Regions from separate parts of the Enterobacter sp. PL_is379 genome, predicted to be linked through region 4. Evidence: predicted binding sites of a transcription regulator. Region 4 holds the regulator's gene; each other region holds the start of a gene.

Region 1 (3,118 bases), on a different contig from region 4:
CGCGATCACCGGTTCAGGTAAGCCCATGGTTTTCGCCAGCAGGGTAATGCTCTCCTGGCGCTGGGTCTGGGTCAGCGCATCGGCCTGGGTAAAGGTATCCAGTACGCCCTGAATAAATGCGCCGTTCTTTTCCGCATAAGGACGCGCGGCCAGATAGAACGAACCGGTCTGCTTCAGCGTGGTGCCGTCTTTCAGCACGCGAACGCCGCCCTGCAGCAATGCGGCGGAGTAGTACGGATCCCAGATGGCCCAGGCATCAACGTTCTTCTGCTGGAACGCGGCGCGCGCGTCGGCAGGCGTCAGGTAAACAGGTTGAATGTCAGTGAACTTGAGTCCGGCTTCTTGCAGGGCACGCAGCAGCAGGTTGTGTGAGCTGGAACCCTTCTGGAATGCGACCTTATGCCCTTTAAGATCGGCGACGCTTTTGATATCGCTGTTTTCAGGCACCAGGATCACCTCGGCCTTCGGCTTGGGCGGCTCAACGCCAACATAGACGAGATCCGCTCCCGCCGCCTGGGCGAATATCGGCGGAATATCACCCGTACTGCCGAGATCGATACTGCCGACGTTCAGGGCCTCCAGCATCTGCGGGCCAGCCGGGAACTCCACCCAGGAGAATTTGGTGTCCGGGAAGCGTTTTTCCAGAAGCTGGTGGCTTTTCGCCAGCACCATGCTGACGCTGCCTTTCTGATAGCCAATGCGTAAACTTTCCGGAGCCGTTTCTGCGGCATGGGCCAGCGAGGAAAGCGCCATCAGACCTGCCAGGCCGATACGGGTTAATGTTTTAAACATGTGCGACTCCTTGAGCCTGACCAAACGCCGGCGCCTGGATATCCCTGCGGTGCAGAGCATGCCAGAAGGTTTCCAGGGCAGTATCGAGGCGGGTTTGCAGGTTCGGCGTAAAATGAGGTTTATGTTGATAATCGATAACCTGGGAGTCATCGGCGAAAACGCCGTGGAGGATCTCCTGCGCTTTCAGCGCGTTCAGCACCGGCTTCAGGGCATAATCCACGGCCAGTAGATGGGCAACCGTACCGCCCGTTGCCAGCGGCAGTACGACTTTGCCGTCCAGGGCACGTTCCGGAAGCAGATCGAGCAGGGTTTTCAGCGCCCCGGAAAAAGAGGCTTTATAAATGGGCGTTGCCACAATTAGGCCGTCAGCGCCGTTAAGCTGCTCGATGAGCGTTTTAAGCGCAGGGCTGTCGAAACGGGCATAAAGCAGATCTTCAGGTTCGAAGTTATGCAGGTTCCAGTGGCACACTTCCACATCCAGGGCATTGAGTTTTTCGCGGGCATATTCCAGCAGGGCGCTGGAGCGCGAAGGGAATCGTGGACTTCCGGCCAGGGTAATGACGCGCATACTTCCTCCTTATAACTAATTGTTTGCTTTTATCTAACATTCATAACAATTTTCAGGAGTGTGACACCGCGCGGTTATTCCACTAAATGATTTATCTGCAATTAAAATGCGAAAAAGTGCATAAGAAATAGACAGGGAGGTAAACGATTGCGTTTTACGCTGATTTTTTGCCGCAGGTCAATTCCCTTTCGCGCGTGGATCGCCCATAATCCCCTCCCGGTTTGCACACCGGGAATCCAGGAGAGTTCATGTACTACCCCTTCGTTCGTAAAGCTCTTTTCCAGCTCGACCCTGAGCGCGCTCATGAATTTACAATGCAGCAATTACGTCGTATTACCGGAACGCCGCTGGCCGCGCTGGTGCGTCAGAATGTCCCGGTAAAACCTGTGCAGTGCATGGGTCTGACCTTTAAAAACCCGCTGGGTCTGGCGGCTGGTCTGGACAAAAATGGCGAGTGTATTGATGCCCTGGGCGCGATGGGCTTTGGCTCTATTGAAATCGGGACCGTCACGCCGCGCCCGCAGCCGGGAAATGACAAGCCGCGCCTGTTCCGCCTGGTTGAAGCCGAAGGGCTGATCAACCGCATGGGCTTTAATAACCTTGGCGTTGATCACCTTGTTGAGAACGTTAAAAAAGCCCACTTTGACGGAATTCTGGGCATCAATATCGGCAAAAATAAAGACACACCGGTCGAGCAGGGTAAAGATGACTATCTGATTTGTATGGAAAAAGTCTACGCCTATGCCGGTTATATTGCGGTGAATATTTCTTCACCCAATACTCCGGGGTTGCGCTCCTTACAATATGGCGAAGCGCTGGACGATCTTCTGAGCGCCATTAAAAATAAGCAAAATGAACTCCAGACGGTCCACCATAAATATGTTCCGGTCGCGGTTAAGATCGCCCCGGATCTTTCTGTCGAAGAATTGATCCAGGTTGCCGACAGTTTAGTTCGCCATAATATTGATGGTGTGATTGCAACCAATACCACCCTCGATCGCTCCCTCGTGCAGGGAATGAAAAACTGTGACGAAGCGGGTGGGTTAAGCGGACGTCCGGTACAATTAAAAAGCACCGAGATTATTCGCGCCCTGTCTGCGGAATTAAAAGGACGCCTGCCGATTATTGGCGTCGGTGGCATCGACTCCGTGATTGCTGCGCGCGAGAAGATGGCGGCGGGTGCGTCACTGGTGCAAATCTATTCCGGCTTTATTTTTAAAGGACCACCGCTGATTAAAGAAATCGTTACTCATATCTAATCTTTTCTCTTAATCAGACAACCAGGGCTTTATTTCCAGCCCTGGTTGTTTTATATTCCGTCACTGTTGCTTATTTAGACATTATAGTCTTTTATTAATGGTGTTATAAACGAAGCGGCGATCAGGACATTTTTAGTACAGGACGTTTCGGGGACGGGAGAGAAACATGCGAATTAAACCTGACGATAACTGGCGCTGGTATTTTTGCGACGAGCATGATCGAATGATGCTCGATTTAGCCAATGGCATGTTGTTTCGCTCTCGTTTCGCCCGCCGAATGTTAACCCCGGACGCGTTTTCCCCGTCGGGCTTTTGCGTTGACGATGCGGCGCTTTATTTCTCTTTCGAAGAAAAATGCCGCGATCTGGTGCTTTCTAAAGAGCAGCGTGCCGAGCTGGTATTAAATGCGCTGGTGGCTATCCGCTTCCTGAAACCGCAAATGCCGAAAAGCTGGCATTTCCTGCCGCACGGTATGAACTGGACCCCGGCAACGGGTGAC
Region 2 (3,118 bases), on a different contig from region 4:
GTCGGCTCCAAAAACTCGTCTAACTCCAATCGCCTGGCCGAACTGGCGCAGCGCATGGGGAAGGCAGCGTTCCTGATTGATGACGCGTCGGATATTCAGGAAGCGTGGGTTAAGCATGCGGCCTGTGTCGGCGTGACGGCCGGGGCGTCTGCGCCAGATATTCTGGTTCAGAACGTCATTTCCCGTTTGCAGGAGCTGGGCGGTGGCGAAGCGGTGCCGCTGGAAGGACGTGAGGAGAACATCGTTTTCGAAGTCCCGAAAGAACTGCGCATTGATGCCCGCGAAGTCGAATAGTCCCTTTTCTGATGAAAGGCCAGCACCTCCTGTGCTGGCCTTTTTTTTAACCGTTACTTTATCGTGACGACAAAATCATGTCTTTTACTGATATTTAAGTCGGTTTCACGTTAAATTCTAATTATCGGTGTTTTCAGTTGGCAGTGCTTCTCAAGGCTGGTTAATCTGAAAACGGTTTACATCATTTTAACGTAAGAGAATAACTATGCATGATGCACAGATCCGTGTCGCCATTGCGGGCGCGGGTGGACGTATGGGCCGTCAGCTTATTCAGGCGGCTCTTCAGATGGATGGCGTCGCGCTTGGCGCGGCCCTGGAGCGTGAAGGTTCTTCACTTCTGGGGACCGATGCCGGTGAGCTGGCGGGCGCAGGCCACACGGGCGTTACCGTGCAAAGCAGCCTGGAGGCGGTAAAAGAGGACTTCGATGTCTTCATCGATTTTACCCGCCCGGAAGGGACGCTCACGCATCTGGCGTTTTGCCGTCAGCACGGCAAGGGGATGGTGATCGGCACCACCGGTTTTGACGACGCGGGTAAGCAGGCTATCCAGGATGCATCAAAAGAGATTGCGATTGTCTTCGCCGCAAACTTCAGCGTGGGCGTTAACGTCATGCTGAAGCTGCTGGAGAAGGCCGCGAAGGTGATGGGCAACTATACCGATATTGAGATCGTAGAAGCTCACCACCGTTACAAAGTTGATGCGCCATCAGGTACGGCGCTGGCGATGGGCGAAGCGATTGCGCATGCACTCGATAAAGATTTAAAAGAGTGCGCGGTCTATACCCGCGAAGGTCACACCGGCGAACGCGTACCGGGCACCATTGGTTTCGCCACCGTGCGAGCGGGTGACATTGTCGGCGAACACACGGCGATGTTCGCCGATATTGGTGAACGTGTCGAGATTACGCATAAAGCCTCCAGCCGAATGACATTTGCTAACGGCGCCGTACGCTCCGCTTTGTGGCTGAAAAATAAAAAAGATGGCCTTTTTGATATGCGAGATGTGCTTGATCTCAACAATTTGTAAGCATTATTACCCATCGTGATGTGGTTATTGCAGTCGTAATTGTTTGATTGCATAGGGCAATATTTTATTGCCCTTTTATTTTTGACTGTTTAAATGTGAATCAGGCTATAGACCTATAAAAAACTATCTATTGCTGCGTTTTAACGTTGCTGAAATGTAAATTTTGACCATTTGGTCCACTTTATGATGCTCCATCCGCTGATTTTTTATTAAACCAAGCGCGCAAGCGTTTTCCGCAGTGATTTACCTGATCTTTTTGTCGCTTAAGCCTCATTCCTCTCGCCAGGCCTGCAAAAGACTAAACAAAATATCCGTTTTAAGTTGACTTTTACCCACCAAATCCCCAGAATGCCGCCGTTTGCCAAAAATCCGCTGGCAACACATTTGCATTGATCCATGACATGGTTATGAATTAATATGCAAATAAAGTGAGTGAATATTCTCTGGAGGGTGTTTTGATTAAGTCAGCGCTATTGGTTCTGGAAGACGGAACCCAGTTTATCGGTCGGGCCATAGGGGCAACGGGTTCGGCGGTTGGGGAAGTCGTTTTCAATACTTCAATGACCGGTTATCAAGAAATCCTCACTGATCCTTCCTATTCTCGCCAAATCGTTACTCTTACTTATCCTCATATCGGCAATGTCGGCACCAATGCTGCTGACGAAGAATCTTCTCAGGTACATGCGCAAGGCCTGGTCATTCGCGACCTGCCGCTGATTGCCAGCAACTTCCGCAATACCGAAGACCTCTCTTCTTACCTGAAGCGCCATAACATCGTGGCGATTGCCGATATCGATACCCGTAAGTTAACGCGTCTGCTGCGCGAGAAGGGTGCACAGAACGGCTGCATTATCGCGGGTGATAACCTCGATGCGACGCTGGCGCTGGAAAAAGCGAAAGCCTTCCCGGGCCTGAACGGCATGGACCTGGCGAAAGAAGTGACTACCGCTGAAGCCTACAGCTGGACTCAGGGGAGCTGGACGCTTTCAGGCGACCTGCCGGAAGCGAAAAAAGAGAGCGAGCTGCCGTTCCACGTGGTGGCCTACGATTTCGGCGCCAAGCGCAACATCCTGCGCATGCTGGTTGACCGCGGCTGCCGCCTGACGGTGGTGCCGGCACAAACGTCTGCCGAAGACGTGCTGAAGATGAATCCGGACGGTATTTTCCTGTCCAACGGCCCTGGCGACCCGGCGCCGTGCGATTACGCTATCGCCGCCATTAAGTCCTTCCTGGAAACCGACATCCCGGTATTCGGCATCTGTCTCGGCCATCAGCTGCTGGCCCTGGCGAGCGGTGCGAACACCGTTAAGATGAAGTTCGGCCACCACGGTGGTAACCACCCGGTGAAAGACATCGATAACAACACGGTGATGATCACCGCGCAGAACCACGGCTTTGCCGTCGATGAAGCCTCAATGCCGGCTAACCTGCGCGTGACCCACAAGTCGCTGTTCGATGGCACCCTGCAGGGCATCCACCGTACCGATAAGCCAGCGTTCAGCTTCCAGGGCCACCCGGAAGCCAGCCCGGGCCCACACGACGCCGCGCCGCTGTTCGATCACTTCATCGAACTTATCGAGCAATACCGTAAGACCGCTAAATAATCAGGAGCCGAGAAGACAATGCCAAAACGTACAGACATAAAAAGCATCCTGATCCTTGGCGCTGGCCCGATCGTCATCGGCCAGGCCTGCGAATTCGACTACTCCGGCGCGCAGGCGTGTAAAGCCCTGCGTGAAGAGGGTTACCGCGTCATCCTGGTTAACTCTAACCCGGCTACCATCATGACCGACCCGG
Region 3 (3,118 bases), on a different contig from region 4:
TACGGTAATGCCCTGGCGATCCAGCGCTTTGCCCGCCGCTTTACGGGTTGTTACGTCGCGGGTCATCTTCGGCGTTTTACCGAGCAGAACGTCGAGCGGCAGATCGATAGGCTGGTTGTCGAAATGGGTGTCGCTCAGAGTCAGGTGCTGCTCTTCGGTCGCTTCACCGATGACGGCATACGGCGCGCGCTCGCGGCGGCACAGCTCGTCAAACAGCGGCAGCTGGTCCGCGGCAACCGCCAGCACGTAGCGCTCCTGGGATTCGTTACACCAGATTTCCAGCGGGCTCATGCCCGGCTCATCGCTCAGGATATCGCGCAGGTTGAAACGACCACCGCGGCCGCCGTCGCTCACCAGCTCCGGCATGGCGTTAGACAGACCGCCCGCGCCCACGTCGTGGATGAAGAGGATCGGGTTAGCGTCGCCCAGCTGCCAGCAGCGGTCGATCACTTCCTGGCAGCGACGCTCCATCTCAGGGTTGTCACGCTGCACGGAGGCGAAATCGAGATCCGCGTCAGACTGGCCGGAGGCCATAGAAGAGGCCGCACCGCCGCCCAGACCGATGTTCATCGCCGGGCCGCCGAGCACGATCAGCTTCGCGCCGACGACGATCTCGCCTTTCTGCACGTGATCGGCACGGATGTTGCCGATCCCGCCCGCCAGCATGATCGGTTTGTGGTAGCCGCGCAGCTCTTCGCCGTTGTGGCTGTCCACTTTCTCTTCATAGGTACGGAAGTAACCGTTCAGCGCCGGACGACCAAATTCGTTGTTAAACGCCGCGCCGCCCAGCGGGCCTTCAGTCATGATATCCAGCGCAGTCACAATGCGATCTGGCTTGCCGAAATCCTCTTCCCACGGCTGTTCAAAGCCCGGGATACGCAGGTTGGAAACGGAGAAACCGACCAGACCCGCTTTTGGTTTTGCACCACGACCGGTCGCCCCTTCGTCACGGATTTCACCGCCGGAGCCGGTCGCCGCACCCGGCCACGGGGAGATCGCCGTCGGATGGTTGTGGGTTTCCACTTTCATCAGGATATGCGCGGGCTCCTGATGGAAGTCATAGCGCCCTGCTTCGCGATCGGCGAAGAAGCGGCCCACCTCGGAACCTTCCATCACCGCGGCGTTGTCTTTATAGGCAGACAGCACGTGGTCAGGGGTTTGCTCCATGGTGTTTTTGATCATTTTGAACAGCGACTTTGGCTGCTGTTCGCCGTCAATAATCCAGTCGGCATTGAAAATCTTGTGGCGGCAGTGCTCAGAGTTTGCCTGCGCGAACATATAGAGTTCGATGTCGTTCGGGTTACGGTTGAGCTTAACGAACGCATCCTGCAGGTAGTCGATTTCGTCTTCTGCCAGCGCCAGGCCGAGACGCAGGTTGGCGTCAATCAGCGCCTGACGGCCCTGCCCCAGCAGGTCTACGCTCTGTACCGGCGCAGGCTGATGGTGAGAGAAAAGCTTCTGCGCGTCATCGAGAGAGGCAAATACGCTCTCCATCATGCGGTCGTGCAGTTCAGCCGCAACCGCCTGCCACTGTGCTTCGCTCAGGGTAGAGGCTTCCACGTAGTACGCCACGCCGCGTTCCAGACGGTTAATCTGGCTCAGGCCACAGTTGTGGGCGATGTCGGTGGCTTTGGAAGACCAGGGGGAGATGGTGCCCGGACGAGGCGTCGCAAGGATCAGTTTGCCGGTTGGCGTATGGCTGCTCAGGCTTGGGCCATACTTGAGCAGGCGTTCCAGCTGTACGCGCTCCTCTGCATTCAGGGGGGCATTCAGGTCAGCAAAATGGACATACTCAGCGTAAATATTGCTTACCGGAAGGTCGGCCGCCTGAAAACGTGCCAGCAGTTTAGTGATACGGAAGGCAGACAGTGCAGGCGAACCACGCAGAATTTCCATCATAAGTCTCTCGTCTTCGAAGCGCCGGGGCGCTTACAGTGTGCGCAAGGGGGGAAAACGGGCGTCATTATAGAGAATCCTGAGCGCCGACGAAACCGTTTGCGTCGAAATAAAATTTGCACAGAGATTTAACAATAGATGTGACCAGTCTCTCTAATTGGTTGCCAAGTGGCGCAAGTTTACGCAAAATGCCGCTCATTCAATGGCAAACCTTATGATTAACATGGCTACAGCAGACTGAGGCAACCGGCGTCGCAGAGAATTAACTAATTGAAAAAATTAAAGATTAATTATCTGCTCATCGGCATTGTAACGTTGCTGCTGGCAGTGGCCCTCTGGCCTTCCATCCCCTGGTTCGGCAAAGCCGAAAACCGTATCGCCGCCATTCAGGAGCGGGGGGAATTGCGCGTCAGTACCCTCAACTCTCCGCTGATTTACAGCGACATCAACGGTAAAATCATTGGTCTGGATTACGAGCTGGCACAACAGTTCGCCGATTATCTTGGCGTGAAGCTTAAAATCACCGTCCGCCAGAATATCAACCAGCTGTTTGACGACCTCGATAACGACGATGCCGATATGCTTGCCGCCGGGCTGGTGTATAACAGCGAGCGCAGCAAAAACTACCAGCCAGGCCCGACCTACTACTCCGTTTCGCAGCAGCTGGTTTACCGCGTCGGGGGCCTGCGCCCGCGTTCGCTGGCCTCGATTGACGATCGGCAGCTGACGATTGCGCCTGGCCACGTGGTGATTGACGATCTGCGTGAGCTCAAGGAGAAGAAATATCCCGACCTGAGCTGGACGGTGGATCCGAAACTCGGCACGACGGAGCTGCTGGAGCAGGTAAAAGACCAGAAAGTGCCCTACACCATCGCCGATTCGGTCGCGATCAGCCTGTTCCAGCGGGTGCATCCTGAAATCGCCGTGGCGCTGGACGTCACCGACGAGCAGCCTGTGACCTGGTTTAGCCAGCTTGATGACGATCAGACCTTCTCTGCCGCGATGCTTGATTTCTTCAACACCATCAATGAAGACGGTACCCTGGCGCGCCTGGAGGAGAAGTACCTCGGTCACGGTGACGACTTTGACTACGTTGACACCCGCAGCTTCCTGCGCGCGGTAGACAGCGTCCTGCCAGATCTGCAGCCGCTGTTCGAAAAATACGCCCAGGAGATTGACTGGAAACTGCTGGCGGCTATTTCGTATCAGGAATCCCACTGGG
Region 4 (3,118 bases):
GAGCGGTCCCCACAGCAGCTGCGCGAAAGCAAAACCGGCAAGGAACAGGCTCAGGCTGGCGCTGATGGCCGCCGCAGGGGTTTGCAGGTCTTCCTGCATCGCGGCAAACGCGGGCAGGTACATGTCGGTGGCCAAAAAGCCCAGCACGCTTAAGCCGCCGAGCCAGACTAAAAATCCTTTCCTGGGTTGCATTCTCTTATTCTCCTGAGGAGGCAGGTGTACGTTGGCGCAGAGTGTAGGGAGTGCAAAGCCGCTTGTGAAACGCTAATATTTGGCGGGTGCATTCAAATTTTTTGCAGGCAGAAAATGTGGTCAGATTATTCTCTTGAAGTGGTCGATGCTGTCGCGCGTAACGGCAGCTTTAGCGGTGCAGCGCAGGAGCTGCACCGCGTCCCTTCGGCCATCAGCTACACGGTGCGTCAGCTGGAGGAGTGGCTGGCGGTTCCGCTGTTTGAGCGGCGCCATCGTGATGTGGAATTAACGCCCGCAGGGGCGTGGTTTTTGAAGGAAGGGCGTTCTGTTATCAAAAAAATGCAGATCACCCGCGAACAGTGTCAGCAGATCGCTAACGGCTGGCGGGGGCATCTTTCCATCGCGGTGGATAACATCGTTAAGCCGGAACGTACCCGGCAGATGATCGTCGATTTCTATCGTCATTTTTCAGATGTCGAGCTGCGGGTCTCGCAGGAGGTGTTCAACGGCGTCTGGGATGCGCTGGCGGACGGCAGGGCAGAGATGGCAATCGGGGCCACGCAGGCGATCCCGGTCGGGGGACGTTACGCCTTTCGCGATATGGGGATGCTGAGCTGGAAGTGCGTGGTGGCAAGCGATCATCCGCTGGCGGCGATGGAGGGGCCGCTCAGCGATGATACGCTGCGCAACTGGCCGTCGCTGGTGCTGGAGGATACCTCCCGTTCATTGCCCAAGCGTATCACCTGGCTTCTGGACAACCAGCGGCGGGTGGTGGCCCCTGACTGGGAATCGTCGGCGACGTGCCTCAGCGCCGGACTGTGCGTCGCGATGGTGCCCGTTCATTTCGCGCGTCCGCGCATCGATACCGGAGAGTGGGTTGAGCTGACGCTGGAGAATCCGTTCCCGGATGCGGCCTGCTGCCTGACCTGGCAGCAAAGTGATGTCTCGCCTGCGATGGCCTGGCTGCTGGATTATCTGGGAGACAGCGAAACGCTAAACCGGGAATGGTTACGGGAGCCAGCGTAGCTGGCCCCGTAAAGCGATTAACGACGGTAATCGCGGAACGGACCGTCCGCAACGGAACGGCGTTCGATAAGACGCGGGTGAACTTCAATGGACTGCGACTCTTCACGTTTGTTGACGATCCTGTCCATCAGCATATTGAAGGCCGTTTCGCCCAGCGAATCTTTCGGCTGGTGAATGGTGGTTAACGCTGGCGTGAAGAAACGCGCGTTACGCACGTTGTCATACCCGATCACGGAAATATCCTGCGGTACACGCAGACCCAGTTCGTCGGCAGCGCAGAGCGCGCCCATTGCCATGATGTCACCCCCGCAGAAAACGGCGGTCGGACGGTGTGGCTGGGAGACGATCTGCTGCATTGCGCGGTAGCCCGACTCCGGCTCAAAGTCACCCTGCACAATCCAGTTTTCCGGCACGTTGATCAGCGCTTCTTCCATCGCTTTCATAAAACCGGCCAGACGGCCCGCGCCGGTGTTGCGCTCCAGCGGACCGGGGATCACGCCAATCTCGCGGTGACCGCGTTCGATCAGATAACGACCGGCCATATAGCCGCCTTCGAAGGCATTATCGATAACGGAATCAGTGAAATCCGCGCGCGCTTCACCCCAGTCCATGACCACCATAGGAATATGGCGATACTCTTCGAGCATCGACAGCACGGATTCCGGGTACTCGGAACACATTACCAGCAGGCCATCAACGCGCTTTTGCGCCATCATCGACAGATAGGCGCGCTGTTTTTCAATGCTGTTCCACGCGTTGCCCAGAATCAGGGTATAACCTTTCTGGAAGCAGTTTTTCTCAACCGCTTCAATGATCTCGGCAAAATAGGCCGCTTCACTGCTGGTGGCCAGCAATCCAATGGACTTGGTGTGATTAACCTTGAGGCTGCGCGCAACCGCACTTGGCGAATAGTGCAGCTCTTTGATCGCTGCCCAGACGGCGTTGCGCGTCTCTTCCGCCACAAAGCGGGTTTTGTTAATTACATGTGATACGGTTGTAGTGGAAACGTTTGCGCGTTTTGCTACGTCTTTAATTGTTGCCATTAAATGTCACTCCAGACCATATCCTAAACTCCTGAAAAACTTGAAGGTAAACGTTTGCCTTCTCTCACCCTTATCACGCAATCTTGAATTGCGGCACGCCGGGAAAACGACACGGGACGTCAGGAGGGGGTCAATGGCCGGTACGCTAATAAATTTAGCGTGGAATTTTGTCCTATCTTGATGAAAAGGGGAAGAGGTAAAGTGTTTATCAGCCTAAATCCAGGAAGATTTTTGACGTAAATTATGCAAAAATGAGCAGGCTCACTTTTCGTGGGGGGATTAAAAGGAGAAAAATTGATGAGTTCCGATCTGAAGTTTTCGCTGTTCACCACCGTTATTGTGCTGGCTCTGATTGTCGCGGCCGGTCTGACGGCTGCGCTGCACTGATTTACGCGGAGGGAGAGCCTTCTCCCTCCCGATCGACCCGATTGTTACTTCTCTGGCAAAAATCTTTTGCCATTTTGTTAACTTCTCATTTTTTGTGATTGATGTCATGCTTTCCGCTTCTTTGTTCTGTGTCACCACATGACACGGCATCCGGAGTTGACGCATGAAAATCAATTTTCCCCTGCTGGCCCTGGCGATTGGCGCTTTTGGGATTGGCACCACTGAATTCTCCCCGATGGGGTTACTGCCCGTCATCGCCCGCGGCGTGGACGTCTCGATCCCTGCGGCAGGGATGTTAATCAGCGCCTATGCTATCGGCGTGATGGTGGGGGCGCCGCTGATGACGCTTCTCCTTTCGCACCGCGCGCGCCGCAATGCGCTGATTTTCCTGATGGCGATTTTCACCCTGGGCAACGTGCTTTCGGCCATTTCGCCGGACTACACCACGCTGATGCTGTCGCGTATTCTGA

Evidence for each region. Region 4 encodes PurR, which represses purine synthesis genes. Its sites were predicted from a motif close to CANGCAAACGTTTGCNTG; they were not measured.
Region 1: a site for PurR is predicted at 1,497-1,514, ahead of pyrD (quinone-dependent dihydroorotate dehydrogenase). Genes of this name have one in related genera too.
Region 2: a site for PurR is predicted at 1,541-1,558, ahead of carA (glutamine-hydrolyzing carbamoyl-phosphate synthase small subunit). Genes of this name have one in related genera too.
Region 3: a site for PurR is predicted at 1,985-2,002, ahead of purL (phosphoribosylformylglycinamidine synthase). Genes of this name have one in related genera too.

The regions. Positions count from the first base shown of each region.
Region 1 is NZ_JBVPGT010000033.1:431,468-434,585, forward strand. Features, by position in the region: gene AC0TOY_RS23325 (sulfonate ABC transporter substrate-binding protein) at 1-792, opposite strand, end outside; gene ssuE (NADPH-dependent FMN reductase) at 785-1,360, opposite strand; gene pyrD (quinone-dependent dihydroorotate dehydrogenase) at 1,609-2,619, shown strand; gene zapC (cell division protein ZapC) at 2,786-3,118, shown strand, end outside.
Region 2 is NZ_JBVPGT010000032.1:338,656-341,773, forward strand. Features, by position in the region: gene ispH (4-hydroxy-3-methylbut-2-enyl diphosphate reductase) at 1-294, shown strand, start outside; gene dapB (4-hydroxy-tetrahydrodipicolinate reductase) at 500-1,321, shown strand; gene carA (glutamine-hydrolyzing carbamoyl-phosphate synthase small subunit) at 1,777-2,925, shown strand; gene carB (carbamoyl-phosphate synthase large subunit) at 2,944-3,118, shown strand, end outside.
Region 3 is NZ_JBVPGT010000029.1:327,357-330,474, forward strand. Features, by position in the region: gene purL (phosphoribosylformylglycinamidine synthase) at 1-1,899, opposite strand, end outside; gene mltF (membrane-bound lytic murein transglycosylase MltF) at 2,167-3,118, shown strand, end outside.
Region 4 is NZ_JBVPGT010000028.1:87,970-91,087, reverse strand. Features, by position in the region: gene punC (purine nucleoside transporter PunC) at 1-192, opposite strand, end outside; gene punR (DNA-binding transcriptional activator PunR) at 307-1,218, shown strand; gene purR (HTH-type transcriptional repressor PurR) at 1,236-2,261, opposite strand; gene cydH (cytochrome bd-I oxidase subunit CydH) at 2,559-2,648, shown strand; gene AC0TOY_RS11185 (MFS transporter) at 2,812-3,118, shown strand, end outside.